4 regions of the Ramlibacter sp. PS3R-8 genome follow, and region 1 is predicted to be linked to each of the others. Evidence: predicted binding sites of a transcription regulator. Region 1 holds the regulator's gene; each other region holds the start of a gene.
What was found. The regulator sigma-54, encoded in region 1, starts transcription at its own class of promoters, with help from an activator protein. The targets are predictions, from matches to a motif close to TGGCANGNAANCTGCTTT.
Positions count from the first base shown of each region.

Region 2: hydA (dihydropyrimidinase) is a predicted target of sigma-54. The motif match lies at 5,145-5,162, and genes of this name have one in related genera.
Region 3: WG902_RS05095 (ammonium transporter) is a predicted target of sigma-54. The motif match lies at 2,209-2,226, and genes of this name have one in related genera.
Region 4: WG902_RS06930 (DUF1028 domain-containing protein) is a predicted target of sigma-54. The motif match lies at 1,311-1,328, and genes of this name have one in related genera.

Region 1 is NZ_JBBHGT010000006.1:20,564-28,230, reverse strand. Features, by position in the region: gene WG902_RS18500 (LysR family transcriptional regulator) at 1-63, shown strand, start outside; gene WG902_RS18495 (DUF2214 family protein) at 60-512, shown strand; gene argS (arginine--tRNA ligase) at 632-2,305, shown strand; gene WG902_RS18485 (SPOR domain-containing protein) at 2,308-2,958, shown strand; gene WG902_RS18480 (thiol:disulfide interchange protein DsbA/DsbL) at 3,032-3,685, shown strand; gene lptA (lipopolysaccharide transport periplasmic protein LptA) at 3,793-4,419, shown strand; gene lptB (LPS export ABC transporter ATP-binding protein) at 4,419-5,207, shown strand; gene rpoN (RNA polymerase factor sigma-54) at 5,224-6,789, shown strand; gene WG902_RS18460 (THUMP domain-containing class I SAM-dependent RNA methyltransferase) at 6,786-7,667, shown strand, end outside.
Region 2 is NZ_JBBHGT010000001.1:1,133,199-1,140,865, reverse strand. Features, by position in the region: gene fusA (elongation factor G) at 1-1,215, shown strand, start outside; gene WG902_RS05350 (DUF6600 domain-containing protein) at 1,330-3,396, opposite strand; gene WG902_RS05345 (GntR family transcriptional regulator) at 3,564-4,268, opposite strand; gene WG902_RS05340 (maleate cis-trans isomerase family protein) at 4,259-4,984, opposite strand; gene hydA (dihydropyrimidinase) at 5,293-6,711, shown strand; gene WG902_RS05330 (aspartate/glutamate racemase family protein) at 6,725-7,471, shown strand; gene WG902_RS05325 (TRAP transporter substrate-binding protein) at 7,487-7,667, shown strand, end outside.
Region 3 is NZ_JBBHGT010000001.1:1,080,466-1,088,132, forward strand. Features, by position in the region: gene WG902_RS05085 (RNA recognition motif domain-containing protein) at 1-36, opposite strand, end outside; gene WG902_RS05090 (RNA recognition motif domain-containing protein) at 265-711, opposite strand; gene WG902_RS05095 (ammonium transporter) at 937-2,139, opposite strand; gene WG902_RS05100 (TMEM165/GDT1 family protein) at 2,270-2,827, shown strand; gene WG902_RS05105 (REP-associated tyrosine transposase) at 3,058-3,594, shown strand; gene metX (homoserine O-succinyltransferase MetX) at 3,805-4,977, shown strand; gene metW (methionine biosynthesis protein MetW) at 4,974-5,558, shown strand; gene denD (D-erythronate dehydrogenase) at 5,584-6,594, shown strand; gene otnI (2-oxo-tetronate isomerase) at 6,602-7,423, shown strand; gene WG902_RS05130 (DUF421 domain-containing protein) at 7,404-7,667, opposite strand, start outside.
Region 4 is NZ_JBBHGT010000001.1:1,463,704-1,471,370, reverse strand. Features, by position in the region: gene WG902_RS06940 (calcium-binding protein) at 1-1,180, shown strand, start outside; tRNA gene WG902_RS06935 (tRNA-Arg) at 1,192-1,266, opposite strand; gene WG902_RS06930 (DUF1028 domain-containing protein) at 1,374-2,090, shown strand; gene WG902_RS06925 (ABC transporter ATP-binding protein) at 2,090-3,100, shown strand; gene WG902_RS06920 (ABC transporter ATP-binding protein) at 3,097-4,179, shown strand; gene WG902_RS06915 (ABC transporter substrate-binding protein) at 4,203-5,723, shown strand; gene WG902_RS06910 (ABC transporter permease) at 5,737-6,678, shown strand; gene WG902_RS06905 (ABC transporter permease) at 6,678-7,565, shown strand.

The DNA.
Region 1 (7,667 bases):
ATCGACTTCCTCAAACATCACTACGCGCAGCCGCAGTTCTGGATGGCCGCGCACCAACCATGATCCTCGAATCCCTGCTGGCCTATGCCCACTTGCTGGCCATCCTCGCGCTGGTGGTCTTCATCTCGAGCGAGGCTGCGCTGTGCCGGCCCGAATGGATGAACGCCAAAGTCGTGGAACGGCTGGTGACGGTGGACCGCATCTACGGCATCACAGCGGGCGTGCTGTTCGCCACGGGGCTGGCGCGCGTTTTTCTGGGCGCCAAGGGCGCGGAGTGGTACGGGGGCAACTGGCTGCTGTACGTCAAGCTCGCCGCGTTCGTGGCGGTGGGGCTGATTTCGATCCAGCCCACCTTGCGATTTTCCCGGTGGCGGCGTGAACTGCGCGCCTCGGGCGCGTTGCCGCCGGACGAGGAGGTCCGCAAGGTGCGCAAGCTGGTGATGCTGCAGGCCCACATCATCCCGTTGATTCCGCTGGCGGCGGTGTTCCTGGCGCGGGGGTACGGGGCGTAGAGGGTTGTCGGGGTCGCTGCGCGAACCCGACCTACGGGGTACGGGCGAGCGTCCCGTGTAGGCCGGGTTGCGCGCAGCGCACCCCGCCGTCGCGAATACCCCCCTCTACAATCCCCCGAATGCTTCAAGCAAAACAAGAGTTGCTCGCCGCGCTGGCGGCCGGGCTGGATGCGCTTTCCCCCGGCGCCGGCGAGAAAGCGGTTTTCGAGCTGCCCAAGGCGGCCGCGCACGGCGACCTGGCTTCCACCGCGGCCATGCAACTGGCCAAACCCCTCAAGCGCAATCCCCGGCAGGTGGCCGAAGCCCTGCGTGACAGCCTGCTGGCCACGCCCGCGTTCGCCAGGTGGGTCGATGCCGTCGAGATCGCCGGCCCCGGCTTCCTCAACATCCGCCTGAAGCCCGCCGCCAAGCAGCAAGTCGTTCGCGAAGTGCTCGCCAGCGCCGGTGCTTTCGGCACGCAACCGTCCAATGGCCAGCGCATCCTGGTCGAATTCGTTTCGGCCAATCCGACCGGGCCGCTGCACGTCGGCCACGGCCGCCAGGCGGCGCTGGGCGACGCGCTGTGCAACCTGTACGAAACGCAGGGCTGGACGGTCTGGCGCGAGTTCTATTACAACGACGCCGGCGTGCAGATCGAGACGCTGGCGCGCTCGACCCAGTTGCGCGCCAAAGGCGTCAAACCCGGCGACGCGGGCTGGCCGGAGGCCGCGTACAACGGCGACTACATCCAGGACATCGCCGACGACTTCCTGGCGAAGAAGACGGTGAAGGCCGACGACCGCGAGTTCACCGCCAGCGGCAACGTCGAGGACCTCGATGGCATCCGCCAGTTCGCCGTCGCCTACCTGCGCCGCGAACAGGACCTGGACCTGCGCTCCTTCGCCGTGCGGTTCGACAACTACTTCCTCGAGTCCAGCCTGTACACCAGCGGCAAGGTCGACGAGACGGTGCAGCGCCTGAAAGCTGCCGGCAAGACCTACGAGCAGGACGGCGCGCTCTGGCTGAAGTCCACCGACTACGGCGACGACAAGGACCGCGTGATGCGCAAGTCCGACGGCGGCTATACCTACTTCGTGCCGGACGTCGCGTACCACGTCACCAAGTGGGAGCGCGGCTTCACCAAGGTGGTCAACATCCAGGGAACCGACCACCACGGCACCATCGCCCGCGTGCGCGCCGGCCTGCAGGCGGCGGGCGTGGGCATCCCGCAAGGCTATCCCGACTACCTGCTGCACACCATGGTGCGCGTCATGCGCGGTGGCGAAGAGGTCAAGATCTCCAAGCGCGCGGGCAGCTACGTGACGCTGCGCGACCTGGTGGAGTGGACCAGCAAGGACGCGGTGCGCTTTTTCCTGGTCTCGCGCAAGGCGGACACCGAGTACACGTTCGACATCGACCTGGCGATCGCGAAGAACAATGACAACCCGGTGTACTACGTGCAGTACGCCCATGCGCGCATCTGCTCGGTGCTGGCCGCGTGGGGCGGTGATGCGGCAAGGCTTGCGGATGCGGACCTGTCCTCGCTGGAGCACCCGGCCGCGTTGAACCTGATGGTGCAGGTGGCGCGCTATCCCGAGGTGCTGTCGGCGGCTGCGGCCGATTTCGCGCCGCACGACATCACTTTCTACCTGCGTGACCTCGCGGCGGCGTATCACAGCTACTACGACAGCGAGCGAATCCTGGTGGAAGACGAGAAATTGAAGGCCGCGCGCCTTGCGCTGGTGGCCGCCTGTGCGCAGGTATTGCACAATGGACTGGCTGTGCTGGGGGTGAGTGCCCCCCACAAGATGTGAGCATGGAATACAAGCAACGCGGCAACGTCATCATCGGCATCATCATCGGCATCGTGCTGGGGCTGGCTGCCGCCCTTGCGGTGGCGGTCTACGTCACCAAGGTGCCGATCCCCTTCCTGAACAAGGGGCCGAGCCGCTCCGCGGAACAGGACGCGGCGGAAACCCGCAAGAACCAGAACTGGGACCCGAACGCGCCGCTGTACGGCAAGAATCCGGCCAAGCCGCTGCCCCCCGCGCCGGGCGTGGCCACACCGCCCGCCGCGCCGCCGGCGGCCCGGGCCTCGGAGAGCGTCCTTCCCGGCCGGCAGGACGCCGCCAAGCCGAAGGGCGCGGAGCCGCCCGCCGTCGCGGGCCGGCCGGCGCCGGCAGATCCGCTGGGCGACCTGGCCGCGGCGCGCGCCGCCGGAGGCAGCGACCCCTTCATGTATTTCGTGCAGGCGGGCGCCTTCCGCACGTCCGAGGATGCGGAGGCGCAGCGGGCCAAGCTGTCGCTCATGGGCATCGAAGCCAGGGTGACCGAACGCGACCAGGCCGGCCGCCAGGTCTACCGGGTGCGGGTGGGCCCGTTCACCAGCAAGGACGACGCCGATCGGCAGAAGGAAAAGCTCGACGCCGGCGGCTTCGAAACCGCGCTGGTGCGGGTGCAACGCTGACGGCAGGCTGACCCGCTGGCGGAACCATTGCGCCGGCGCCGCGCTCAGAAACGAATCTAGGAGAACCAGAGCAATGAAGCGACGCGACTTTCCGGCGGCCACGGCGGCCGTCCTGGGCACCACGGCCCTGGGCTTTCCGGGACTGATGCTGGCGCAGGTCCGCACGCCCCAGGAAGGCAAGGACTTCCGGGCGCTCGAGAAGCGGGCGCTCGTCGAGGCGCCGGCCGGCAAGATCGAGGTGGTCGAATTCTTCTGGTACAGCTGCCCGCACTGCAATGCCTTCGAGCCCAAGCTCAACGCCTGGGTGAAGAAGGCGCCGGCGGACGTGGCGTTCCGCCGCGTGCCGGTGGCCTTCCGCGACGAATTCGTGCCGCAGCAGCGCCTGTACTACGCGCTGGAGGCCATGGGCAAGGTCGAAGAACTGCATGGCAAGGTGTTCGCCGAGATCCACGTGAACCGCCAGCCGACCGCCAAGGAGGACCAGATCCTCGCCTTCGTCGAAAAGAACGGGGTGGACAAGGCGAAGTTCCAGGAGCAGTACAACTCCTTCGCCGTGTCCACCAAGGCGCGCCGCGCCAAGCAGCTGCAGGACGCCTACATGGTGGACGGGGTTCCCGCGATGGGCGTGGCGGGCCGTTACTACGTCGACGGCGACCTGGCCGGCAACATGGACCGTGCCCTGCAGGTCGTCGACCACCTCGTCGCCGAAGCGCGCAAGTCGAAGTAGCTGGAGCGAAACCCCGACATCCGACGCGGGGGATCGAAGGGAAAAAGCCCGCGCGAGCGGGCTTTTCGATTGGGGGTCGCTACAATCACAGCAAGATTCGTGCCTTTATGAACCACATCCTCCCTTCCATTTCGCTGCTGCTGGCCCTTGCCCTGGCCGGCACGCCGGCCGGCGCCGAAAAGGCCGACCGCACCAAGCCGATGAACGTGGAAGCCGACTCGCTGAAGTATGACGACCTGCGCCAGACCAGCGTGTTCAGCGGCAAGGTGGTGGTCACCAAGGGGTCCATCATCATCCGCGGCGCCCGCGTCGCGGTGCGGCAGGACCCCGAGGGGTTCCAGTTCGGCACCGTGACGGCCGAGCCCGGCAAGCGCGCCTTCTTCCGGCAAAAGCGCGACGGCGCGGATGAATTCATCGAGGGCGAGGCCGAAACCATCGAATACGACGGCCGCGCCGACCGCGTGAAGTTCGTCGGGCGCGCCGAGATGCGCCGGCTGCGCGGCGAGACGGTGAATGACGAGACCAGTGGCTCCGTCATCACCTATGACAACAGCAACGACCAGTTCAGCGTGGACGGCAGCGCCGCCGCGGGCGGCTCGCCGGCCAACGCGGGTGGCCGCGTGCGCGCCACCATCGCGCCGCGCAGCTCGGCCTCCGCACCGGCGGCACCGGCGCCGTCCGGCCCGACACCGCGCCTGCGGTCCTCCACCACGCTGCCGCCGGAGAGCCGTTGATGGGTGACGCCGAGACCTTGCACGCGCAACCGCCGGTGGCCGCGTCGGCCAGCCGGCTGGAAGTGCGCCACCTGCGCAAGTCGTACGGCGGCCGCAAGGTGGTGCAGGACGTCTCGCTGGCCGTCGCCAATGGCGAGGTGGTCGGACTGCTCGGGCCCAACGGGGCAGGCAAGACGACGTCCTTCTACATGATCGTGGGCCTGGTGCGCGCGGACGGCGGCGAGATCTCCATCGACGGCCGGCCGGTGGAGCACATGCCGATCCATCGCCGCTCGCGCCTGGGCCTGTCGTACCTGCCGCAGGAAGCTTCGATCTTCCGCAAGCTGAACGTGCAGGACAACGTGCGCGCGGTGCTGGAACTGCAGCGCAACGCGGATGGCTCGTCGCTGGCGCGGCCCGAGATCGAGCGGCGCCTGACCGCGCTGCTGCAGGACCTGCGGGTGGAGCACCTGCGCGATTCGCCGGCGGTGGCGCTTTCCGGAGGTGAACGCCGCCGGGTCGAGATCGCGCGCGCCCTCGCGACCCAGCCGCGCTTCATCCTGCTGGACGAGCCCTTCGCCGGCATCGACCCGATCGCCGTCATCGAGATCCAGCGCATCATCAGCTTCCTCAAGTCGCGCGGCATCGGCGTGCTCATCACCGACCACAACGTGCGCGAGACGCTCGGCATCTGTGACCACGCATACATCATCAGCGAAGGTTCGGTGCTGGCGCAGGGCACCCCTGCCGACATCGTGAACAACGCCGACGTGCGCCGGGTCTATCTCGGCGAGCACTTCCGCATGTAGGACGTCCGCCGGCAGTATGAAACAGGGGCTCTCCCTTCGCGTTTCCCAGCACCTCGCGCTGACTCCCCAACTGCAGCAGTCGATCCGGCTGTTGCAGTTGTCCACCCTCGAGCTGGGCCAGGAGATCCAGCAGATGCTGGACGAAAACCCGTTCCTCGACGTGCTGGGCGACGACCACGCGGAGGAGTTCGGGCCGGCGGCATCGGACGCGCCGGGGCCGGCGTCGGAAGCGGAACCCGGCTTCGAGCCGCTGGCCAACGGGCACGACGCCGCGCCTGCATCCGCCAGCGAGGCCGAGCCGTCCGCGGACCCGGCTGACTATGGCGACGACGCCGCGCCCAATTGGGAGAGCGACGGCAACACCGAGACCGTGCCGGACGACGGCGAGTGGGGCGGCGAAGCGCCGGCGGCGCGCCGCAACGACAACGGCGACGGCGAGGTCGATGCGACGGAGCTGGCGCGCGGCAACGAGTCCCTGCCTTCCTGGCTGCACCGGCAGGCGCTGTCACTGCGCCTGGACGAAGTGGACCGCGCCGCGCTGCGCTTCCTGATCGAGTCGCTGAACGACGACGGCTATCTGGAGGACTCGCTGGATGCGCTCGCTGCGAGCCTGGCGCCCGGCGACCTGGCGCAGCAGGAGGAGCTGCAGCACCGCTTCACGATGGCGCTGCGCCTGCTGCAGCGGATGGACCCGCCCGGCGTCGGCGCGCGCAGCCTGGCCGAGTGCCTGCTGCTGCAGCTGCGGGCCATGGCGGAGGAAACTCCGGACGACACGGCGTGCTGCGCGGCGATCAAGGTGTGCCAGCACCCGATGGACCTGCTGGCCAAGCGCGACGTCAAGCGGCTGGCAGCGCTGACCGGCGAAGTGGAGCCCAACGTGAAGGCGGCGATCGGCCTGATCACGCGGCTGGAGCCCAAGCCGGGCCGCCGCTTCATCGACGTCGAGCGCAACATCGTCGTGCCCGACGTGCTGGTGACGCAGGTCGGCCGCGGCGCCCGGGTCCACTTCCGGGTGATGCTCAATCCGGACGTCATGCCGCGCCTGCGCGTGCACGACGTCTACGCCGGCGCGCTGAAGGCGCACAAGGGCGAAGGCCACCAGGCGCTGCAGCAGCGCCTGCAGGAGGCGCGCTGGTTCATCAAGAACATCCAGCAGCGGTTCGACACCATCCTTCGCGTGTCCTCCGCCATCGTCGAGCGCCAGCGCAACTTCTTCGTGCACGGCGAGCTGGCGATGCGGCCCCTGGTCCTGCGCGAGATCGCGGACGAACTGGGCCTGCACGAGTCGACGATCTCCCGGGTGACGACGGCCAAGTACATGTCGACGCCGTTCGGCACCTTCGAGCTGAAATACTTCTTCGGCTCGGCCCTGGGCACCGAGACCGGCGGCAATGCGTCGAGCACGGCCGTGCGCGCGCTGATCAAGCAGTTCGTCGCCGCCGAAAGCAACAAGAAGCCGTTGTCGGACAGCCAGATTTCCGAGATGCTCAAGGAGCAGGGCATCGAATGCGCGCGGCGCACCGTGGCCAAGTACCGCGACGCCCTGCGCATCGCCCCCGCCAACCTGCGCAAGGAACTGTGAACACTCTCCCCCTTTTCCTGCCCTGCGCCGCCGGCGTCGAGGCGTGGCTCGCCGACGAGGTGCAGCGCATCACCGGCACGGCCGCCGAGACGCTGCGCGGTGGCGTGCGCGTGCGCGCCGACTGGGAGGCGATGCAGCGGCTGAACCTGCACTCCCGCCTGGCCCAGCGCGTGCTCGTGCAGGTCGGCCACCAGCCCTACCGCGCGGAAGACGACCTCTACGCGGCCGCTGCGGGCGTGCCCTGGGAGGAGTGGTTCACGCCTCGCGAGACCTTCAAGATCGAGCTCACCGCCCACCAGAGCCCGCTCAAGAGCCTGAACTTCGCGGCGCTGAAGATCAAGGATGCGGTGGCGGACCGCTTTCGCGAACGCGGCGGGGTGCGCCCCGACGTCGACACCCAGTGGCCCGCCGCGCGCGTGTTCGCCCACCTGTCGGCCGACGAGGTGACGCTCTACATGGACACGTCGGGCGAACCCCTGTTCAAGCGCGGCTGGCGCGAGGACAAGGGCGAGGCGCCGCTGAAGGAAACGCTGGCCGCGGCCGTGATCGCCGCCAGCGGATGGGACGCGGCCACGCCGCTGTACGACCCGTGCTGCGGCAGCGGCACCATCGCCATCGAGGCCGCGCAGATCGCCTGCAACATCGCGCCCGGCCTGATGCGGCGCTTCGGGTTCGAGCGCCTGCGGGCCTATTCGGCAACAGGTTGGGGTGCGTTGAAGGCCGAAGCCCAGGCGGCCCGCCGCGCGCCGACGGCGCCGGTGTTCGGCAGCGACGTGGCGTTCCGGATGGTCGACTTCGCGCAGCGCAACGCCGAGCGCGCCGGTGTCGGCGACGCCGTGCAATTGCGCGGCGGCGATGCACTGCAACGGATGCCGCCG
Region 2 (7,667 bases), on a different contig from region 1:
GCGAAACCGGTGGCGGCGGTGGCCGATGCGGGCAAGCACGTGCTGGCCCACGTGTTCAAGGTCACGCAGGATCCTTACGTGGGCAAGATGGGCGTGATGCGGGTGCACCAGGGCACCATCACGCGCGACAGCCAGCTCTACGTCGGGGACAGCCGCCGCCCTTTTAAAGTGGGCCACCTCTTCATGCTGCAGGGCCGGGAGCTGAAGGAGGTGGCGAAGGCGGTACCCGGCGACCTCTGCGCGATCGCGAAGGTGGAGGAACTGCACTACGACGCGGTGCTGCACGATGCGGCGGAGGACGCGCACATCCACCTGAAGCCGCTGGAGTTCCCGGTGGCCGTGCATGGCCTGGCGATCTCGCCCAAGCGCCGCGGCGACGAGCAACGGCTGCACGACATCCTGATCAAGCTGGTGAGCGAAGACCCGTGCCTGCGCGTGGACCACGCGGCCAGCACCAACGAGACCGTCGTCTATGGCCTGGGCGAGCTGCACCTGCGCACGCTGCTGGACCGGCTGACCGACGTCCACAACTGCCAGGTGGAGACGCGGCCACCGCGCATTGCGTACCGCGAGACCATCACAGCTCCCGCCGAAGGCCACCACCGCCACAAGAAGCAGACCGGCGGCGCCGGCCAGTTCGGCGAGGTGTTCCTGCGCATCGAGCCGTTGCCGCGCGGCAGCGGATTCGAGTTCGTCGACGAGGTCAAGGGCGGGGCCATCCCGCACAACTTCATGCCGGCGGTGGAGAAGGGCGTGCGCCTGGCCATGGAGCAGGGCGTGATCGCCGGCTACCCGGTGGTGGACCTGAAGGTCGTCGTCTACGACGGCAAGCACCACACGGTGGACAGCAAGGAGATCGCGTTCGTGACGGCCGCGAAGAAGGCGTTGGCTTCCGCCGTGCAGTCGGCCCGGCCGTGCGTGCTGGAGCCGATCGTCCACGTGGAGATCGCGGCGCCGGAGCAGCACATGGGCGACATCACCGGGGACCTGGCGTCGCGGCGGGGGCAGGTGAGCGGCACGCAGTCGGCCAGTGCGGGCGCGTTGACGGTGCTGGCGCAGGCGCCGCTGTCGGAGCTGGCCAGCTACCAGTCACGGCTGAATTCGCTGACCGGCGGCCAGGGCCGCTACACCATCGCCTTCAGCCACTACGAGCCGGTGCCGCCGGCGGTGCAGGCGCAACTCGCTTCGCAATACAAGATCCGGGACGACGCCTGAAGCGGCGCGCACCGGGCGCCGCCACAAAGGAAAACGCCCGCCCTCCAGGAGGGCAGGCGTTCCCTGCTTCTTCACACACAACATGCGCCCGGCCGCGAGGCCGGGCCCGGGAGATCAGCGGCGCGGACGCTCGTCGTCGTCCTTGTCGCGGGCGCGGCCACCGCCACGCTGTTCGCGCGCCTCGCGCTGCGGCTGCTCGGCGCGCTGCTGGCGGGGGGCCTCGGCGCGTTCGGGCCGCTGCGGCTGCGCGGCTTCCGGGCGTTCCGCCCGTTCCTGGCGGGCCTGGCGTTCCTGGCGCTGCTGCATGCGCTGCTCGCGCTCCTGGCGCACCTCGGCGCCGCGGCCGCGCTCTTCGCGGGCTTCCGGACCCCTGCCGCCACCGCGCTCTTCGCGGGCTTGCGGACCACGGCCCGGACGATCCCGGCCGGCTTCGGGTCCGCGCCCGCCGCCACGCTCTTCACGAGCCTCCGGGCCACGACCGGGGCGGTCTTCGCGGGCGCCTTGGCGCGCGCCGCGATCGTTGTCGTCGCCCTGGCGCCGGGCTGCACGGTCATTGTCGCCACGCGGGTTCGGGCGGTTGCTGGCACGGTCGTCGTTGCCGCCGCGTTGCTGGTCACGTTGCGCTGCGCGCTGCGGCTGGCGGTTGTCGCCATCCCCGCGGCCCGCCGCCTGGGCACGGTTGCCACGCTCATCGCCGCCACGGCCCGCTGCCTGGGCACGGTTACCACGCTCATCGGCGCCGCGACCCGCTGCCTGCGCACGGTTGCCACGGTCATCCGCGGCGCGGCCGGCACTGCGGATTTCCTGCTTGCGCCGATCGGCAAAGTGCGCCGCCCCGACGGTGCGGACACTCGCCGGACGCGCCTGCAGCCGCACGACGGCTGAGCCATGGACTGCGCGCAGTTCGACGCGGGTCGGACGGGCCGGCGCGAAGCCGATGCGGGCGGTGGCGATCACTTGCGCATTCAACGGTGCCCAGCCGCGGTACACCGGGCGGCCGAGGCGGAAGTCGCCGATCTGCACCGCGGTCACGGCGTAGGGGCGGCGCGCCCAGTAGTAGTTGCTGTAGCCACGCGGATAGGCCCGCACGTTGTAGCCGAAATTGACGCCGCCGAAGTAGCGCGGCGAGGCGCGGAAAGCCGGCCACCACACTTCACCGGGAGCCAGCGGATACCAGCCGACGCCGGGGCCGCCACGCACCTGCAAGCTGGCGCTGGGGCCGCCGCCGAGGAACACGACCAGCGCGGGCGAATACACCGGGCGCGGGGCCAGCCGGCCGGGCACCCAGCCCCAGCGGTTGTTGACCTGCGTCCAGCGGCCGTAGTGGAACGGAGCGAAGCCCCACGGAGCCTCGTCCACCCAGGTCCAGCCCCAGGGAGCGACGTGCGTCCAGCGGCCCTGGCGGTACGGCGCCCAGTTCTCGGGCGTGGTGCGGGGATACCAGACCGCGCCGTGCTCGGGCGACTGCTGCCAGTCGCCATGCTGGTCCAGCTGCGCATGACCCACCACGCTGCGCGGCACGTAGCGCGCCGACACGGACTGCTCTTCGGCGCGGTTGCGCTCGCCGGCCCACTGGGCCAGCTCGTCGGGCCGGAAGGCCGGACCCTGCACCTGCGCCAGCGCCCGGCCGGTGAAGACGATCGATTGGCCGGCAGCGATGTTGATGGACTGCGACCCGTCGCCGAACACCGTGACCGCGCCGAGCAGCACCGTCACGCGGGTCTGGCCGCCCTTGTCGTCCACGTCCACCCGGTAGTCGCCAGGCTGCACCATGCGCACCGCGACGTTGGGCGTGTCGACCTCGAAGTTCTCGCCTGGCTCCAGTTCCCGCAAGCGCACGTTCATGGAGCCTTGCTCCAGGATCAGCTGCGTGGCCTTGTCGTCCAGGACGCTGACGCCGACATGGGTTTCGCCGCCGACGTGGAGGGTGGCGGTGTCGAGTTGCATCTCGGCCCGCGCGCCGCGGTCGCTCCACAACCGGTCACCGTCGGTCAGCGGCCGGTTCTGCGGCAGCTCGATCCATTCGTCCTCGCCGTCGGGGGCGAAGACGACCTCGCCCTGGCGGGCGCTGATGTGCGCCACGCGACCGGGAGGGTCTACCTCGGCTTCACCCTGTGGCGCTTGCTGCGCGAAGGCGGCCAGGGAGAACCAGGACAGCATGAGCGCGGCAAGCCAGGGCAAGCTACGCCAAAGAGATTTGTAAGTCATATGGTGCATGGCAGGCTGTGAGAGAACTGGATATGTTCCCTCAACGCGCGAGACCCCCCTGTGGGAGTAAACCCTGCGTAAAGAGATTTGCAGCGCGACGGCAGTGAACACGAGGGTTCGTGATTTTCTGCACAGCGCGGTCACCCCCGGAAGATCGCCTCCAGGTCAGCCTCGCCGTTGCTCTGATCGAGCTGCAGGCTGCCTTCTATATGGTCCAGGTGGTCGAGCATCAGCTTTTCCGCGCGGGCGCGGTCCCGCTTGGCCACCGCATCGATGATCATCTGGTGCTCGTCATCCCGGCAGCTCTGCGCTGTCGGCGCGTCGTACAGGAAGATGGTCAGGCAGGTCAGCATGCACAGCTCGCGCATGCTGCGCGCCAGCGCGGAGTTGCCCGCAAGCTCCGCCGAAAGCGTGTGGAACTCGCCGGACAGGCGGATCACGGCCCGCTTGTCGCCCCGGCGGCGCGCATCCGCCTCCAGTTCGACGTGCTGGCGCAGCCGCTGGGTCTTCTCCGGCGTCAGCGTGTCGATCAGCCGACGCAGCACGGCGGGCTCGATCAGCCGGCGCGCCTCGAAGACATCGCGGGCCTGTTCGGTGGTGGGCTTGGCCACATAGGCGCCGCGCTGGGGGAACAGCTCCACGATCTGCTCGTGCGCCAGGCGGGCCAGCACCTCCCGCACGCGCGCCCTGCTGACCCCGAAGATGTCCGCCATGCGTTCCTCGCCGAGCTTGGTGCCCGGGTGCAGCCGGTGCTCGAGGATGGCGACGTAGATCCGCTCGTAGATCTCGTCGACCGTCTTCTCGCGCTCCGCGCGGTTGCCCGTGCCCTTGCGGCTCACGTCCATTGGAACAGCTCCCCCCAGCCGGTGATCGACGCTGGCGAGGCGCCCGCAGCGCGGACCATCCCCCAGACGGTGGTGCTGACGGTATCGAGCAGCGGGATGCCGAGCTCGCTTTCGACCTGCGCCGCCAGCGGTGCGGCGTTCAGGTTCGTGCAGAAGGTCGTGATGGCCTGGGGGCGCGCTGGCGCCACCTCGGCCATCAGCTCGCGCAGCGTCTTCGCAGTAACGCCGGCAAAGTCGTGGTTCACGCGGATGCCCAAGTGGCGTTCCGCCACCACCTCGATGCCCAGCGCGGCGTAGTTCGCGACGATCTTCTGCTGGACGTCAGCGGTGTAAGGGGTGACGAGGCCGAGCCGGCGCACCTGCTTGAGCGCCAGCAAGTCATTCAGTGCCAGTACAGCGGTGGTGGCCACGATGCCGGTCCGCTCCCGGATCCGCTCCACCAGCTTGCGGTCGCGGTCGAAGCCGAGCCAGCCCGACGACGTGCCGCTCCAGCCGATCACATCCACCTTGGCATCTGCCAGCAGTTCGGCCGCCGCCAGGATCTTGCTGTCATCGAATTGCCCCAGGGCCGCGGCATCCAGAGCGATCTCCGTGACCTTGAAGCGCGAGAAGTGGGCGCTGGCGCCCGGGAGCGCCGCGACCAGCGCGCTGGTCAGCGGCTCCAGCGCAGTGTTCGAAGACGGGGTCAGCACCCCCAGGCGCAAGGTTCGGGACACGGTTCAGGTTCCTGTGGAGGTCGGACTCAGGCGCAGTATGAAGCATCGGGCCGGCGACTTTTGCGACCGATTGTCGACATTAGTGTAAACACCTGCGCCGCAACGTCTTCCTTTCGGCCATATTCGCGGCAGTGCAACTGGGCGTCGCGAACCGTCGCCATGGCTCGGAAGTTGCAAGTTGTCCCTCGAAACACCATGACAGTGACCGGATTTCTCCACCTGAAACCCATAGCAAGATTGTCGACAAGACTGTCCGCACTTTCTTGGAGCCTGCCTTGCACTCGCGTGGTGCGCCGGGCCGGTTCGTGATGGCCGACGCTCTCGACCTGGTCGTCCGCAATGCGCGTGTCGCCACTGCCAGCGACACGTTCGACTGCGACATCGGCATCCGCGACGGCCGTGTGGCCCTGCTCGGCGCCGGCCTGCCGCCCGGGCAGCGCGAGATCGACGCCGCCGGCCGCACCGTCACGCCCGGTGGCGTGGACGCGCACTGCCATCTCGACCAGCCCATGGAGGGTCCGGCAAAGATGGCCGACGACTTCCTCTCCGGCACGCGCTCGGCGGCCTGCGGCGGCACCACCACCGTGATCCCCTTCGCCGCGCAGATGAAGGGGCAGTCGCTCGAAGCCGCGGTGGTGGACTACCACGCGCGCGCCGAAGGCAAGGCCTGCATCGACTACGCCTTCCACCTGATCGTCAGCGACCCCACGTCGAACGTGCTGGCCGTTGAATTGCCGCGCCTCATCTCGCAGGGCTATACGTCGTTCAAGGTCTACATGACCTACGACGACCTGAAGCTGGACGACGGGCAGATCCTGGACGTGCTCGACGTCGCCCGCACCCACGGTGCGCTGGCCATGATCCATGCAGAGAACGCGGACTGCATCGAGTGGCTGACCAAACGGCTGGAGGCCGCCGGCCGCACCGCGCCCCGGTGGCATGCCCACGCCCGGCCGATGCTGGTGGAGCGCGAGGCCACGCATCGCGCGATCGCCTTGTCCGAACTGGTGGACGTGCCGATCCTGATCGTGCACGTGTCCGGCCGCGAAGCCATCGAGCAGATCCGCTGGGCCCGTGCGCACGGACTGTCGGTGTTCGCCGAGACCTGCCCGCAGTACCTGTTCCTCACCGCGGAGGACCTGGGGATCGACGACAGCTACCAGGGCGCGCGCTGCATCTGCAGCCCGCCGCCGCGCGACAAGGCCAACCAGCAGGTCATCTGGGACGGCCTCGGCGACGGGCTGTTCACGGTGTTCTCGTCCGACCACGCGCCTTTCCGCTACGACGATGCGCAGGGCAAGAAGCCCGGCGGCGAAGAGGTGGCCTTCCGCCACATCCCCAACGGGATTCCCGGCCTGGAGACCCGGCTGCCGCTGCTGTATTCCGAGGGCGTGCTGGCCGGCCGCATCACGCTGCAGAAGTTCGTGGAGTTGACCGCCACCAACCCCGCCAAGGCTTACGGACTGCATCCGCGCAAGGGCACCATCGCCGTCGGCAGCGACGCAGACCTGGTGGTCTGGGACGAGCGCGCGCTGGCCATCGACAACCGCAAGTTGCATCACGCGGTGGACTACACGCCCTACGAAGGCATGCAGCTGAAAGCGTGGCCCGGCCTGACCCTCAGCAGAGGCGAAGTGGTGTGGGACGGCCAGTCGTTCACGGGCCAGGCCGGTCGCGGCAGGTTCCTGCCGTGCGGCACGCCGACGCTGTTGCCCAGGCGTCCTTGAGGAACCCGCCACCATGCGCATCCTGCTGATCAATCCCAACACCACCGACAGCGTGTCCGCGCTGATCCGCGCCGAGGCGCAGCGCAGCGCGTCGCCGGGGACCGAGGTCGAGGTGCTGACCGCGCCTTTTGGCGTGGCCTACATCGAGACCCGCTTCGAGGCGCTGATCGGAGCCTATGCCACTGCGCAGCTCGCCGCCGAACACGCGGCGAACTACGACGCCGTGGTGGTGGCTGCGTTCGGAGACCCCGGTCTCTCGGGCCTGCGCGAAGTGCTGCCGGTCCCGGTGACCGGGATGACCGAGGCGGCGCTCGCCAGCGCCCACTTGCTCGGGCACCGCATTTCGATCATCGCCATCTCCCAGCGCATCCAGGCCTGGTACCGCGAGGTGGTGGAAAGCTACGGCTTCGGCCCGCGCCTGGCCAGCATTCGCGCGCTGGATCGCCCGCTTTCGGGAATTTCCAGCGTGCAGGAAGAACACGCGCAGGCATTGCAGGCCCTGGCCGAACGTGCCGTCGCCGAAGACGGCGCCGAAGTGATCGTGCTGGCCGGCGCGCCGCTGGCGGGCCTGGCGCGTTCGCTGCACGGCTGGCTACCGGTGCCCGTGGTCGACGGCGTCTCCAGCGCGGTGCGCCACGCCGAAACGCTGGCCGCGCTCAAGCCGGGCCGCCCCCGCCAGGGCAGCTTCGCGATGCCGCCCGCCAAACCCCACCGCGGCCTGCCCGACGCGATCGCGCGGCTGCTCGATTCACCCCGCTGAACTTCAGGACCCGCCATGCCGACTCGCACCATCACCCGCATCGCCTTCGCCGCCCTGCTCGCGCTTGGCGCCGCGCTGCCCGCCGCCGCGCAGCAGAAGCTGCAAATCGCCGGCAACTTCGCCAGCGAACACCCGTCGAGCGTGGCGGTCGACCAGGTGTTCAAGAAGGAACTGGCGCGCCTCACCAACAACCAGC
Region 3 (7,667 bases), on a different contig from region 1:
ATAGGGAAGGTTGCCTACGTACAGTTTGTTGCCCATCTACAGGGACTCCTGAAAAACATTGAACCGAAGCGATGGAGTCCCGAAAACGCATTCAACTGAAAGCGACGCGATAGGCACCTGTCACCGCAACCCGAGTGGAACTGCAAGACCCACAAAAACATTATGGAGGAAATCACTGCAGAGGGGGCAGGCCGGCCCGGCCATGAAAAAAGGGCCCGCAGGCCCTTTGTCTACAGGGCGCGTCGGCCCTGGATTGCGCAATGATCAGTAGCGGTCGCGGCCACCGCCGCCGCCGCCACTGCCGCCGCCGCCGTAGCCGCCGCCACCGCCTTCGCGACGGCCACCGCCGCCACCGCCGCCGTAGCCGCCACCACCACCGCCGCCGCTGCCGCCGCCGCCGAAGCCGCGACCACCGCCGCCGCCGCCACCACCAAAGCCGCCGCCGCCGCCACCGCTGCGGGGTTCCATCGGACGGGCTTCGTTGACCACGAGGCCACGGCCGCCGATTTGCTGGCCGTTCATGCCGGCGATGGCAGCCTGCGCTTCAGCGGGGCTGCTCATCTCGACAAAACCGAAGCCCTTGGAGCGACCGGTGTCACGTTCCATCATGACCTTGGCGCTGGTGACAGTACCGAACTGGGCGAAAGCCTGTTCCATGTCGCTGTCGCGGTAAGAATAGGGAAGGTTCCCCACGTAAAGTTTGTTGCCCATGAAAGGACTCCGCTAAAAGAAACGCACAACGCGATGGAGTCCGCAAGACGCAATCAAAACCACGCGAGACCGACTAAACACCGCAAACAGTGGACCCTCGCGGGGCCCACGGCCGATATTATGCGCGCCAAAGTGGTTTTTCGTCTGTCAGGGTTCTACCGGACGTCGAGCGATAGGCCGCTTTGGTGGAAACTGCCACACGGCCAGCCCACAGCCCGCCCGTCATCACCAGTTCACTTCCCGCTCCGGGGTCGAACCGATCTTGTGGATGGCCAGGTCGGCGCCCTCGTGCTCTTCTTCCGGGGACAGCCGCAAGCCCATCACGACCTTGAGCAGCCCGTAGAGCGCAAAACCGCTCAGCAGCGCCCAGCCCACCCCCAGCAGGCTGCCGATGACCTGGGCGCCGAAGCTCACCCCGCCGAGGCCGCCGAGCGCCTGGCTGCCGAAGATGCCCGCGGCGATGCCGCCCCAAAGTCCGCACAGGCCGTGCAGCGGCCAGACGCCCAGCACGTCGTCGATCTTCCAGCGGTTCTGGGTCAGGGTGAACATGACGACGAAGATCACGCCGGCGGCGGAACCGACGGCCAGGGCGCCGAGCGGATGCATCACGTCGCTGCCCGCGCAGACGGCCACCAGCCCGGCGAGCGGGCCGTTGTGGACGAAGCCGGGATCGTTGCGGCCCAGCAGCGTGGCGGCGATGGTGCCGCCCGCCATGGCCATCAGCGAGTTGACCGCGACCAGCCCGGAAATCTTGTCGATGGTCTGCGCGGACATCACGTTGAAGCCGAACCAGCCGACGGTGAGTACCCACGCACCGAGCGCCAGGAAGGGGATGTTGGAAGGCGGGTGGGCCGAGATCGCGCCATCCTTGCGGTAGCGATTGCTGCGTGCGCCGAGCAGCACCACCGCCGGCAAGGCCAGCCAGCCGCCGATGGCGTGGACGACGATGGAGCCGGCGAAGTCGTGAAATTCGGCGCCGGTCAGGTCCTTGATCCAGGCCTGGACGCCCAGGCGCTGGTTCCAGGCCACGCCTTCGAACAGCGGATAGACCAGGCCGACGATGATGGCGGTGGCGACCAGCTGCGGCCCGAAGCGGGCGCGCTCGGCGATGCCGCCCGAGATGATGGCCGGGATGGCCGCGGCGAACGTGAGCAGGAAGAAGAACTTCACCAGCTCGTAGCCGCTCCTGGCCACCAGCTGGTCGGCGCCCACCAGGAAGCTGGTCCCGTACGCCACCGAGTAGCCGACCAGGAAGTAGACGACGGCGGAAACGGAGAAGTCGACCAGGATCTTCACCAGCGCGTTGACCTGGTTTTTCTTGCGGACGGTGCCGAGTTCGAGGAAGGCGAAGCCCGAATGCATGGCCAGCACCATGATTGCGCCGAGCAGGATGAACAGGACGTCCGATCCCTGTTTTAGTGCTTCCATGTCTTTTGTCTCCGGAGGAATGCTTGTTGATGGTGCGTTTTGGCGGCTTGGCAGCTGTCCGCACCAAAAAAAGCAAAAAGTGCGCCATCGGCGTGCGCATTCCGGGCTGGGTACACTTTCCGCCGTCTTGATCGAATCCTTTCTCGTCTCCACGGGCATCGTCGCCCTCGCCGAAATGGGCGACAAGACGCAGCTGCTGGCCCTGGTCCTGGCCGCCCGCTTTCGCAAGCCCTGGCCGATCGTGCTGGGAATTTTCGCCGCCACCATCGTCAACCATGCGCTCGCCGGCGCGGTCGGCAGCTGGGTGACGTCGGCCCTCGGACCGGACGTGTTGCGCTGGGTGCTGGGCGGCTCGTTCATCGCGATGGCGATCTGGATGCTGATCCCCGACAAGCTCGATGCGGACGATGTCGACAAGGCGCCGCGCTATGGCGTGTTCCTCACCACGGTCGTGGCCTTCTTCCTGGCCGAGATGGGCGACAAGACGCAGATTGCCACCGTCATGCTGGCCGCCCGCTTCGATTCCTGGGCCGCCGTGGTGGCGGGCACGACGCTGGGCATGATGCTCGCCAACGCGCCGGTGGTCTGGCTGGGCGAGCGGATCATGCGGCGGGTGCCGATCAAGCTGGTCCACACGGTTGGGGCGGGGATCTTCCTGGTGCTGGGGGTGCTGGCGCTGGCGAGCTGACGCCGGGGTGCGCTGCGCGCAACCCGGCCTACGAGGGTGCGGCGCTGACGCCGGGGATACGTTGCGCGCAACCCGGCCTACGAGGGTGCGGCGCTGACGCCGGGGATACGTTGCGCGCAACCCCCTACGAGGATGCGGACTTCGTAGGTCGGGTTCGCGAACGCGACCCCGACGTCCTGGCGTCCTCCGATCGGGCGACGTTGCGTGGCGCTCCACCGCGTTATGGCTGGATGTCCCGCTACATCCGCGCCAACACACCGGGCGCCACCTACTTCTTCACTGTGACCCTCCTGGACCGGCAGTCGCGCTGGCTGGTCGACCACGTTCCGTTGTTGCGGGAGTGTGTTGCGGCCACGAAGGCCGACCACCCGTTTCGAACCGACGCGATGGTCGTCATGCCGGACCACCTCCATGCCATCTGGACCTTGCCCGAACAGGATGCGGACTTCTCCCTGCGCTGGATGCTCATCAAGCGGCGGTTCACCCGACAGTTGCTGTGCCGGCGGCTGCTCGATCCCGCATCGTCGCTGCCCCGACGCGGCACCGAGCGCTCCTTGTGGCAGCGGCGCTTCTGGGAGCACCAGATCCGGGATGACGACGATTTCGCGCGACACGTCGAGTACATCCATGTCAATCCAGTGAAACATGGTTTGGTCGCGCAGGCGAGGGACTGGCCGTATTCGAGCTTTCATCGCTTCGTTCGACAAGGAGTCGTGCCAGCGGATTGGGGTTTGCGCGCGGACGTGCCCGGCGCTTTCGGAGAGTGACATGGGTGTCGGGGTGCGCTTCGCGCAACCCGACCTGCAAACGCCGCAAACCGCGCCGCCCGTAGGCCGGGTTCGCCGCAGGCGACCCCGGCGTTCCGCGTTGATATACTTCCCCCAGCGCCGATTTGCCTCGATTGCGGGCGCTCAATAAATGCCGCTAAAGACAGGCCGAGCCCGGCCCGCCACAGCGGAGCCGGGCTTTTCGTTTCCATGACGCTGATCGCCACTTCACGGTCCATGCAGTTCGACGCGCCGCTCGCCTTGCGCAGCGGCGCCTCCATCCGCGGCTACTCGCTGGCCTACGAGACCTACGGAACGCTCGACGCGCAGCGCAGCAACGCCGTGCTGATCTGCCACGCGCTCAATGCGTCGCATCACGTGGCGGGCGTGTATCCCGGCCAGGAGAGATCCGAAGGCTGGTGGGACACCATGATCGGCCCCGGCAAACCCGTGGACACCGACCGCTTCTTCGTCATCGGCGTCAACAACCTGGGCTCCTGCTTCGGCTCCACCGGGCCGATGCACGAAAACCCCGACACCGGCCGCGTCTACGGAGCCGACTTCCCGGTGGTGACGGTGGAGGACTGGGTCGATGCGCAAGCCCGGCTGCTCGACGGCCTGGGCATCCGCACGCTGGCCGCGGTGATGGGCGGCAGCCTCGGAGGCATGCAGGCGCTGTCGTGGACGCTGCAGCATCCGCAACGGGTGCGGCACGCGGTGGTGATCGCCAGCGCGCCAAACCTCAACGCCGAGAACATCGCCTTCAACGAGGTGGCGCGCCGCGCCATCGTCACCGACCCCGACTTCCACGGCGGCCACTTCTACCAGCACGGCGTGATCCCGAAGCGCGGCCTGCGCATCGCCCGCATGATCGGACACATCACGTACCTGTCGGACGACGTGATGAACGAGAAGTTCGGCCGTCAGTTGCGCGAGGGCATGGATCTGCAGTACACGACGCAGGACATCGAGTTCCAGATCGAGAGCTACTTGCGCTACCAGGGCGACAAGTTCAGCGAGTACTTCGACGCCAACACCTACCTGCTGATCACCCGCGCGCTCGACTACTTCGACCCGGCCTTGCGCCACGACGGCAACCTGGCCAGGGCGCTGGCGGTGGCCACCGCCAAGTTCCTGCTGGTCAGCTTCAGCACCGACTGGCGCTTTTCGCCGGCGCGCAGCCGCGAGATCGTCAAGGCGCTGCTCGACAACCGCCGCGACGTCAGCTACGCCGAGATCGACGCGCCGCACGGCCACGACGCCTTCCTGCTGGAAGACCCGCGCTACCTGGGCGTGGTGCGCTCCTACTTCGAGCGCATCGCGGCGGAGCGGGTCGAGCCGACGCCGGAAGTGCGCGAGCTGCCCGCGGGAGCCATGCTGTGAGCGACCGCGCGACGATCCAATCCATCGGCCGGCTCGTTCCGCAAGGCGCGCGCGTGCTGGACCTCGGCTGCGGCGACGGCGCCTTGCTGGACCACCTGCAGCGCGAGCGCGGCTGCAGCGGCTACGGCATCGAGCTGGCCGACGAGAACGTGCTGGCCTGCGTGAAACGTGGCGTCAACGTGATCCAGCTGAACCTGGACCAGGGCCTGTCCATCTTCGACGACGACAGCTTCGACGTCGTGCTGCAGATCGACACGCTGCAACACCTGCGCAATGCCGAGACCATGCTGCGCGAGACGGCACGCGTGGGCAAGCTGGGCATCGTGGCCTTCCCCAACTTCGCGCACTGGCCGAACCGGCTTTCGATCGTGCGCGGCCGCATGCCGGTGACCAAGCGGCTGCCCTACCAGTGGTACGACACGCCCAACATCCGCGTGGGCACGTTCAAGGACTTCGAGGTGCTGGCCACCAAGAACCGGCTGACCATCCTCGATGCGTTCGGGTTGCAGGACGGGCACGAGCGCCGCTTCCTGCCCAACATGACCGCCAGCACCGCCGTCTTCAAGTTCGAGCGCGGATAGCCCGCACTGGCGCTATGCTGCGCGCATGAACATCCTGATCACCGGCGGCACCGGTTTCCTCGGTGCCCGGCTGGCCCGCACGCTGCTGGCCGCCAACTCCGTTTCCCTGCGCGGCGCACCGCCGCGACGCATCGAGCAGGTGGTGCTGGCCGACCGCGGCCCCGCCCCCCCCGACCTGGCGGCCGACCCGCGGGTGCGCGTGGTGCAAGGCGACTTGCTCGAGCTGCTGCAGCGCCGTGAGCTGCCGGCGGCCGGCACCGACGCCGTGTTCCACCTGGCCGCTGCCGTCAGTGGCGAATGCGAGGCCGACTTCGACCTGGGCATGCGCAGCAACGTCGACACGACGCGCGCGTTGCTGGAGGGCTGCCGCGCCCTGGGCACCAGCCCCGTGTTCGTGTTCGCCAGTTCGGTCGGCGTGTTCGGCCGCCGTCCCGGCGACGGCCCGCTGGGCACCATCGCCGATGACACGCTGCCGACGCCGCAAGGCAGCTACGGCATCCAGAAGTTCATCTGCGAGCAGCTGGTGGCCGACTACGCGCGCAAGGGCTACGTGGCGGGCCGCATCGTGCGGCCGATGACCGTGGCGGTGCGCCCGGGCCTGCCCAATGGCGCGGCCTCCAGCTTCTTCAGCGGCATGATCCGCGAACCGCTGGCCGGCGTGAGGGCCCGCATCCCGGTGCCGGCCGACACGCCCGCGGCACTGGCTTCACCGCGCAGCACCATCGCCGGCTTCATCCGCGCCGGCGAGGCGAGCGACGCCGAATGGGGCCACCGCACCGCGATCAACCTGCCGTCCCTGCGCACCACGGTCGGCGAGATGGCCGCCGCGCTGGAGAAGGTGGCCGGCAAGGAGGCCGCCGCGCTGCTCGACTGGCAGGTCGACCCGGCCATCGAGAAGCTGGTGCGCAGCTGGCCGGGCGACGTTGCGTGGGAACGCGCGCGCGGGCTCGGCTTGCAGAGCGACGCCAGCTTCGAAGCCATCGTGCGCGAGTACATCGCCGAAAACCCGCAGGCCGTGCGCCTGCCGGTGCGCTGAGGTTCCCATGCCGCGTTTCGCCGCCAACCTGTCGATGCTCTATCCGGAGCTGCCCTTCCTGGACCGCTTCGAGGCCGCCGCGCGCGACGGCTTCGAAGGCGTGGAATACCTCTTCCCCTACGAGCACGAAGCCGCCGAACTGGCGGCGCGGCTTCGCGCCCACGGCCTGCAGCAGGTGCTGTTCAATGCACCGCCCGGCAACTGGGACGCGGGCGAGAAGGGCCTGGCCTGCCTGCCGGGCCGTGAGCAGGAATTCCGCGACGGCGTCACCCGGGCGCTGAAGTACGCCGAGGTCTTGCGCTGCCCGCGCGTGCATGTGATGGCCGGGCTGGTGCCGCGGGGCGTGGAGCGCGCCGCAGTCCGGCCGACCTACGTGGCCAACCTGCGCTGGGCGGCACGCGAAGCGGCCAGGCAGGGCGTCAAGATCCTGATCGAGCCGATCAACACGCGCGACATCCCGGGCTTCTTCGTCAACCGGCAGGACGATGCGCACGCGCTGCTGGCGGAGATCGGCGAGGCCGGCGCGCAGGTGCAGATGGACCTGTACCACTGCCAGGTGGTGGAGGGCGACGTGGCGATGAAGATCCGCCAGTACCTGCCCACCGGGCGCGTGGGCCATTTCCAGATCGCCGGCGTGCCGCAGCGGCACGAGCCGGATCTCGGCGAGATGAACTATCCGTTCCTGTTCTCGGTCATTGACGAAGTGGCCACCGCATGCGGCTGGCAGGGCTGGGTGGGCTGCGAATACCGGCCCGCGCGCGGCGCGCAGCCGGGTGGCACGTCCGAAGGGCTGGCCTGGATGCGCCGGCTCAAGGCTGCTTCTTCATGATGGTGATGGCGCCGTCCGCCTCCAGGACGGCCATGCGCATGTCCTTGAGCTCGCAGTCGGCCTCGCGCAGCGCCTTGTCGATGTCGCTGCGCGCGATGCGCTGGCGCTTGAGCACCTCCTCGTAGACCACGCCTTCGCGGCCGACCAGCACGGGGCTGCCTTCCAACAAGGCGTCCACTTTCTTGCTGCGGGCGCTGACCGTGGCAAGCAGCACGTTGAGCGCCAGCAGCGTCGCTGCAGCGAT
Region 4 (7,667 bases), on a different contig from region 1:
CGACTTCATCGTCGGTGACGGGCTCGTCGACTACGTCACCGGCGGCGGCGGCAACGACACCATCCGCGGCGGCGGCAACGCGGACTATCTGGAAGGATCGGCGGGCAACGACACTTTCGTTTTTCTCGCGGGTGAGATGGCGGGCGATACCATCAAGGGAGACGAGGATTTCGACCGCATCCTGCTCGCGGGCAGCGCCAACCTCGGCGCTGCAACCATCGAAAGCATCGAGGAAATCGAGTTCGAATCCCCGTCCCCTTACGCGGCGATCGCCACCATTCATGCCGCTCAAGTCGGCGCCGGTCTCGCGGCCAACCTGGTCATCGACGGGACGGAGCCGTTCGTGGACCCGATGGACCCCGATGCGGTGGACCCCGGAGACACTCTCCGCGTGACGATGGGAGACGCGGCCGCCGTCGACCTTTCCGGTTTCGTCTTCTTCGACTTCCACACCTCCGGCGCCGGGCTCGACCGGGTCCAGATCCTGGGAGACGACGATAACGAAACCATCACAGGCTCGGCACAGGCCGACACGGTGCTGGCGGCCGGCGGACGCGACGTGTTGAAGGGCGGCGGCGGCATCGACACGCTGCGCGGTGGACTGGGGAACGACACCTATGTGGTGAACGCGGCCGGCGAGGCGCGGGAAGCCGCGGGCGAAGGAGTGGACATGGTACGGTCCCTCATCGCCTACACGCTGGGCGCGAACATCGAGAACCTGCAGTTGCTGGGGACGGGCGACGTCGCCGGAACAGGCAACGTCCAGAGGAACAAGCTCACCGGCAACAGCGGCGCCAACGCACTCGATGGCGGCCTGGAGAACGACTGGCTGAAGGGGGGTGCGGGTTCGGACACGCTCATCGGAGGGGACGGCCGCGACCGCTTCGACTACGACAGCACCGCCGACAGCGCCCCGCGCCTGTCCGACGTCATCTCCGACTTCGCCGGCAACGGCAACCGCGCTGGCGACCTCATCGACCTGTCCACCATCGACGCCAACGCGCTGGTCGCCGGCAACCAGGTCTTCGTCTTCATTGGCAGTGCAACGTTCACCGGGGCGGGCCAGGTGCGCTACGTCAACGGGGTGCTGGTGGCCAGCACCGATGGCGACGTGCAGGCCGAACTGCGTATCGAGTTGACCGGCAGCCCGCCGCTGGTGGCGGCCGACCTGGTGCTCTGAGCACGCGCCGCTGGCGCCCCCGGCAGGAATCGAACCTGCATCTAGCGCTTAGGAGGCGCTCGTTCTATCCATTGAACTACGGCGGCGAGGGCGCCATTATGGCGTGCGCCGGCGTGCTGGTTTGCCCGCTTGGTGCGGAACCTGCTTTCCCCCAGAATCGCCCTCTCTTGGGGCAACAGCGGAGGCAGGTGGCATGACGTGGTCGATTCTGGCGCGCGATGAAGCAGGACGCTTCGGCGTCGCCATCGCCAGCCGCTTCTTCGCCGTCGGCGCCTTGTGCGTGCATACCCGCCGGGGCGTGGGCGCACTGTCGACGCAAGCCCTGATGAACCCGCTGTACGGGCCGAAAGGCATGGCGCTGCTGGCGGAAGGCCATTCGCCGCAGCAGGTGGTCCATCTGCTGACCTCCGTGGACGCCGGCCGGGACCAGCGCCAGCTGCATGTGCTGCCGGCGCACGGCCGCGCTGCCGCGTGGACGGGCACCGCGTGCATCGATTGGTGCGGCCACCGCACCGAAGAGGACTTCAGCGTCGCCGGCAACATGCTGGCCGGCCCCGCTGTGCTGCAGGCCACCGCGGATGCGTACGAGAAAGCCAGAGGCCTCGACCTGGCCGAAAGGCTGCTCGCGGCGATGGCCGCCGGCGAGGCCGCGGGCGGCGACAAGCGCGGCAAGCAGTCGGCCGCGCTGCGCATCCACGCCGACGAGGACCACCCGCAGCTCGACATTCGCGTGGACGACCACGAGGAGCCGATGCGCGAGCTGGAGCGCCTGTACCGCAAGAGCCTGGAGCGCTTCCAGCCCTTCATGGCCTGCCTGGCCAGCCGCAACGACCCGGTGGGCCTGACGGATCGCGACGCGATCGAGGCGCACATCGCGCGCTTCCACCAGCAACGCGGGGGCGCCCACTGATGGCCGTGCTGGAAGTGCGCGGACTGCGCACGGAGTTCGCCACCGATGACGGCAGCTTTCCGGCGGTCGACGGCGTCAGCTTCTCGGTCGAGGCCGGCAAGACGCTGGCCATCGTCGGCGAGTCCGGCTGCGGCAAGAGCGTGACGGCCCTGTCCATCATGGGGCTGGTGCCCGACCCGCCCGGGCGCGTGACGGCCGGCTCCATCCGCTTCGAAGGCCGCGAGCTGGTGGGCGCCCCGACGCGCGAGCTGCTGGACTTGCGCGGCAATGGCATGGCGATGATCTTCCAGGAGCCGATGACGTCGCTGAATCCGGCCTTCACCATCGGCGACCAGATCGTCGAGGGGCTGCAGCGCCATCGCAAGCTGTCGCGCGCCGATGCCGAGGCGCGCGCCCTGCAGGTGCTGCGCCAGGTGCGCATTCCCGCGCCCGAGCAGCGCTTCCACGACTACCCGCACAAGCTGTCGGGCGGCATGCGCCAGCGCGCGATGATCGCCATGGCGCTGGCCTGCGAGCCGCGGCTGCTGATCGCCGACGAGCCCACCACCGCGCTGGACGTCACCATCCAGGCGCAGATCCTGGAGCTGATGCGCACGCTGCGGCAGGAAACCGGCACCGCGGTGATCCTGATCACGCACGACCTCGGCGTGGTCGCCGAAGTCGCGGACGAAGTGGCGGTGATGTATTCCGGCCGCATCGTCGAGAGGGCCAGCGTGCGCGCCATCTTCGACGAGCCGCAGCATCCCTATACCGTCGGCCTGCTCGGCTCGATCCCGCGGCTGGATGTGGTGCGCGCCCGCCTCGCCTCGATCGAAGGCCAGGTGCCCAACCCCCTGCGCCGTCCCGCCGGCTGCAACTTCGCCGATCGCTGCCCGTTCGCGATCGCGCGCTGCAGTGCCGAGTCACCGCCGCTGGCCGAAGTGGGAAGCGGCCATCTGTCCGCCTGCTGGCGCGCGCCGCTCGACCCGGACGTGCTGGTGCCGCACCTGCCGGAGGCCGTGGCCGCATGATCGAAACCGAACCCCTGGTCGCGGCCGCTGGCCTGGTCAAGCACTTCCCGGTGCGCCGAGGCCTGTTCGGCCGCGTGAGCGGGCTGGTGCGCGCCGTCGACGGCGTGGACGTGCGCATCGCTGCCGGCGAAACGCTGGGCGTGGTCGGCGAGTCGGGCTGCGGCAAGTCGACGCTGGGGCGCATGGTGCTGCGGCTGATCGAGCCCACCGCCGGCAGCATCGTCTTCGACGGGCAGGACATCGGCACGCTCGGCGCCGGCGCATTGCGGGCCCAGCGGCGCGCCATGCAGATCATCTTCCAGGATCCGTATTCGTCGCTCAACCCGCGCATGACCGTGGGGCAGACGCTGGCGGAGCCGCTGCGGCTGCACGGCCTGCACCGCGGACGCGAAGGCGAACGCGTGACGGAGCTGCTGCACACGGTCGGCCTGGCGCCGGAACATGCGCTGCGCTACCCGCACGAATTCTCCGGCGGCCAGCGCCAGCGCATCGGCATCGCGCGCGCGCTGGCGGTGGAGCCGAAGCTGATCGTCTGCGACGAAGCCGTCTCCGCGCTGGACGTCTCGGTGCAGGCGCAGGTGGTGAACCTGCTGCAGGACCTGCAACGCCGCTTCGGCCTGGCCTACATCTTCATCGCGCACGACCTCGCGGTGGTCAAGCACATCGCCACGCGCGTGGCCGTCATGTACCTGGGTCGCATCGTCGAGACCGCGGACAAGGAGGCGCTGTTCGCCAATCCCCGCCATCCGTACACACAGGCCCTGCTGGCGGCCATCCCTCGGCCAGAGCCCTCGGCACGGCGCGAAAGGCCCGTGCTCGGCGGCGACGTGCCCAGCCCGCTGAATCCGCCGCCGGGTTGCCACTTCCACACCCGCTGCCCGCACGCGCAGCCGGTCTGCTCGCAAACAGCGCCGCTGCTCGAAGGGACGGGCGACGGCCACTTCGCCGCCTGCCACTTCTGGCGCGAGATCCAGTCCCATGCCGCCACGGAGCAGCCGATCGCTTTTGCGCCGGCGCGCCGCAGGCTGGAGCGGCTGCAGTCCGCCTTCGTCGCCTCCGATCCCGTGCCCACGCCCTGATTCATCACTTCCAGGAGAGCCCCATGCCTTCCCTCACCCGTACCATCCTGCGGCCGCTGCTCGCGCTGGCCTTGAGCGCTGCGACGCTCGCAGCCTCGGCGCAAACGCTGCGCATCGGCCTGGCCGAAGATCCGGACGCGCTCGACCCGACGCTGGCGCGCACCTTCGTCGGCCGGCTGGTGTTCGCCGGCCTGTGCGACAAGCTGTTCGACATCGACGAAAAGCTGGCCATCGTGCCGCAGCTCGCCACCGGCTACCAGTGGTCGGCCGACAGCAAGGCGCTGACGATCAAGCTGCGCACCGACGTGACCTTCCACGACGGCGAGAAGTTCGATGCCGCCGCGGTGAAGTTCAACATCGAACGGCACAAGAACATGGCCGGCTCCAACCGGCGCGGCGAGCTCGCTCCGGTGACCAGCGTGGACGTGGTGGATGCGTCCACCGTGCGGCTGAACCTCGCCGCCCCCTTCTCGCCCCTGCTGGCGCAATTGACGGACCGCGCCGGGATGATGGTTTCGCCCAAGGCGGCGCAGGCCGCCGGCGAACGCTTCGGCGCCGCACCGGTGTGCTCCGGCCCGTTCCGCTTCGTCGAGCGCGTGGCGCAGGACCGCATCGTGCTGGAGCGCTATGCGAACTACTGGAACAAGGCCGCCGTCCATTTCGACCGCGTGGTGTACACGCCGATCCCGGACGCCACCGTGCGGCTGGCGAACCTGCGCTCCGGACAGCTCGACTTCATCGAGCGGGCCGCGCCGAGCGACATGGAAAAGATCATCAACGAGAAGAAGCTGAAGACCTCGCGCATCACCGAGATCGGCTACCAGGGCATCACCATCAACATCGGCAAGAGCGACAAGGCCAAGGCCAACCCGCTCGGGCGCGATGCCCGCGTGCGCGAGGCCTTCGAGCTGTCGCTCGACCGGCAGGGCCTGGTCCAGGTGGTCATGGACAACGAAGCCATCGTCGGCAACCAGTGGGTCGCCCCGAGCAACACCAACTTCGCCAGGAACGTGGCCATCCCCAAGCGCGACATCAACCGCGCCAAGGCACTGCTCAAGGAAGCAGGCGTCACCAACCCCAGCTTCACGCTGGTGACGCCCACCACCTCGGATGCGCAGCGCATCGCGCTGGTGGTGCAGGCGATGTCGCGCGAGGCCGGCTTCGACGTCAAGATCCAGGCGGCGGAATTCGCGACCTCGCTGAACATGGCGGACAAGGGCGACTTCGAGGCCTACGTGCTGGCGTGGAGCGGCCGCCCGGACCCGGACGGCAACCTGTACAGCTTCCACGCCTGCAAGCAGCCCCTGAACTATTCGGGCTACTGCGACGCCGAGACCGACGCACTGATCAAGCAGTCGCGCGAAACCCTGGACCCGGCACAGCGCAAGAAGTTGTTCGAGCAGGTCGCCGCGCGCGTGCTGAAGGAGCGCCCCATCGTCTACCTGTACCACCGCAAGTGGCTGTGGGTGTACTCGCCCAAGCTGACGGGCGTGCGCGAGATTCCCGACGGCCTGCTGCGGCTGACCGGCCTGAAGATGTCCTGAGCCGGGCGGCCGGATGTTCGACTTCCTCGTCAAGCGCATCGCCCAGCTGGTGCCCACGCTGGTGCTGGTGTCGATGCTGATCTTCGGGTTGCAGCAACTGCTGCCCGGGGACCCGGCCAAGATCCTGGCGGGCGAGGAACAGGACCCCACCGTCGTGGAGTACCTGCGCAAGAAGATGCACCTCGACGAGCCCCTGCCGGTGCGCTACGCCTACTGGATGGGCGGCGTGCTCAAGGGTGACCTCGGCGAGTCGATCCGCAACCAGCAGCCAGTGCTGGAGCTGATCGTGCAGAAGCTGCCGGTCACGCTGCAACTGGCGGCCATGGCGATGACCATCGCGCTGCTGATCGGCATCCCCGCGGGCATCGTGGCGGCGGTCGGCCGTGGCACGGCCTGGGACTGGTTCGCCAACGTGTTCTCGCTATGGGGGCTGTCCACGCCCAACTTCTGGCTGGGCATCCTGCTGATCCTGCTGTTCTCGGTGAACCTGGGATGGCTGCCCGCGTCGGGTTACGTGAGCCCGTTCGAGGATCTCGGCGCCAACCTGAAGTCGCTGATCATGCCCGCCTTCGTCCTGGGCAACGCCATCGCCGCCGTGCTGATGCGGCACACGCGCAGCGCCATGCTGCAGGTGCTGTCCGCCGACTACGTGCGCACCGCCCGCGCGAAAGGCCTCGATGAGCGCACCGTGGTGCTGAAGCACGCGCTGCGCAACGCGCTCACGCCGATCATCACCCTGGGCGCACTGGAGTTCGGCACCTTGCTGTCCGGCGCCGTGCTGACCGAGCAGGTCTTCACCATCCCCGGTTTCGGCAAGCTGATCGTCGATGCGGTGTTCAACCGGGACTATTCCGTGGTGCAGGGCGTGGTGCTGGTCACGGCGACCACGTACATGCTGCTGAACCTGCTGGCCGACGTCGCTTACTGCGCGGTCAATCCGCGACTGAGGCACTGATGGCGGCCGTTCTCCCGTCGCTGCCCGCAACCGCCACGATGCCCGCTCCCGCCGGCCCGTGGCGGCGCGCCGGCCGCCGCCTGCTGCGGCGCCGTGTCGCCATGCTCGGCCTGGTGGTGGTGGTCGGCTTCATCCTGATGGCGGTGTTCGCGCCATGGATCGCGCCGTACGACCCCATCGCGACGAGCTGGGGCGCGATCCGCAAGGCGCCGTCGGCGCAATACTGGTTCGGCACCGACGAGATCGGGCGCGACGTGCTGTCGCGCGTCATCTGGGGCACGCGCGCCTCGCTGCTGGCCGGCGTCGTGTCGGTCTCCATCTCGCTGCTGATCGGCGTGCCGATCGGGCTGGCCGCCGGCTTCCTGGGCGGCTGGGTGGACGCGATCATCTCGCGCATCACCGACGCGTTCCTGGCGTGCCCGTTCCTGATCCTGGCCATCGCGCTGGCCGCGTTCCTGGGCCCGAGCCTCACCAACGCGATGGTCGCCATCGGGGTCTCCGCGGCGCCGATCTTCGTGCGCCTCACGCGCGGCCAGGTGCTGAGCGTGAAGGTGGAAGATTACGTGGAAGCCGCGCGCGCCGTCGGCAACTCGCCGGTGCGCATCGCGCTGCGCCACATCCTGCCGAACATCACCGCGCCGCTGATGGTGCAGTCCACTCTCGCGATCGCCGCTGCCGTGATCGCCGAGGCCAGCCTGTCCTTCCTGGGGCTCGGCCAGCAGCCGCCGGCGCCGAGCTGGGGCAGCATGCTGAACACCGCCAAGAACTTCATCGACAACGCGCCCTGGATGGCCATCTGGCCGGGGGTGTCGATCTTCCTGCTGGTGCTGTCGTTCAACCTGCTGGGCGACGGGCTGCGGGACGCGCTGGATCCGCGGCAGCGGTGACTGGTCTGGGTGTCGGGGTGCGGCTTCGCGCGCAACCCGACCTACGAGGCAGGGATCCGCCGCACGCTATCGCGAACTCGAGGTTGTCCGTAGGTCGGGTTG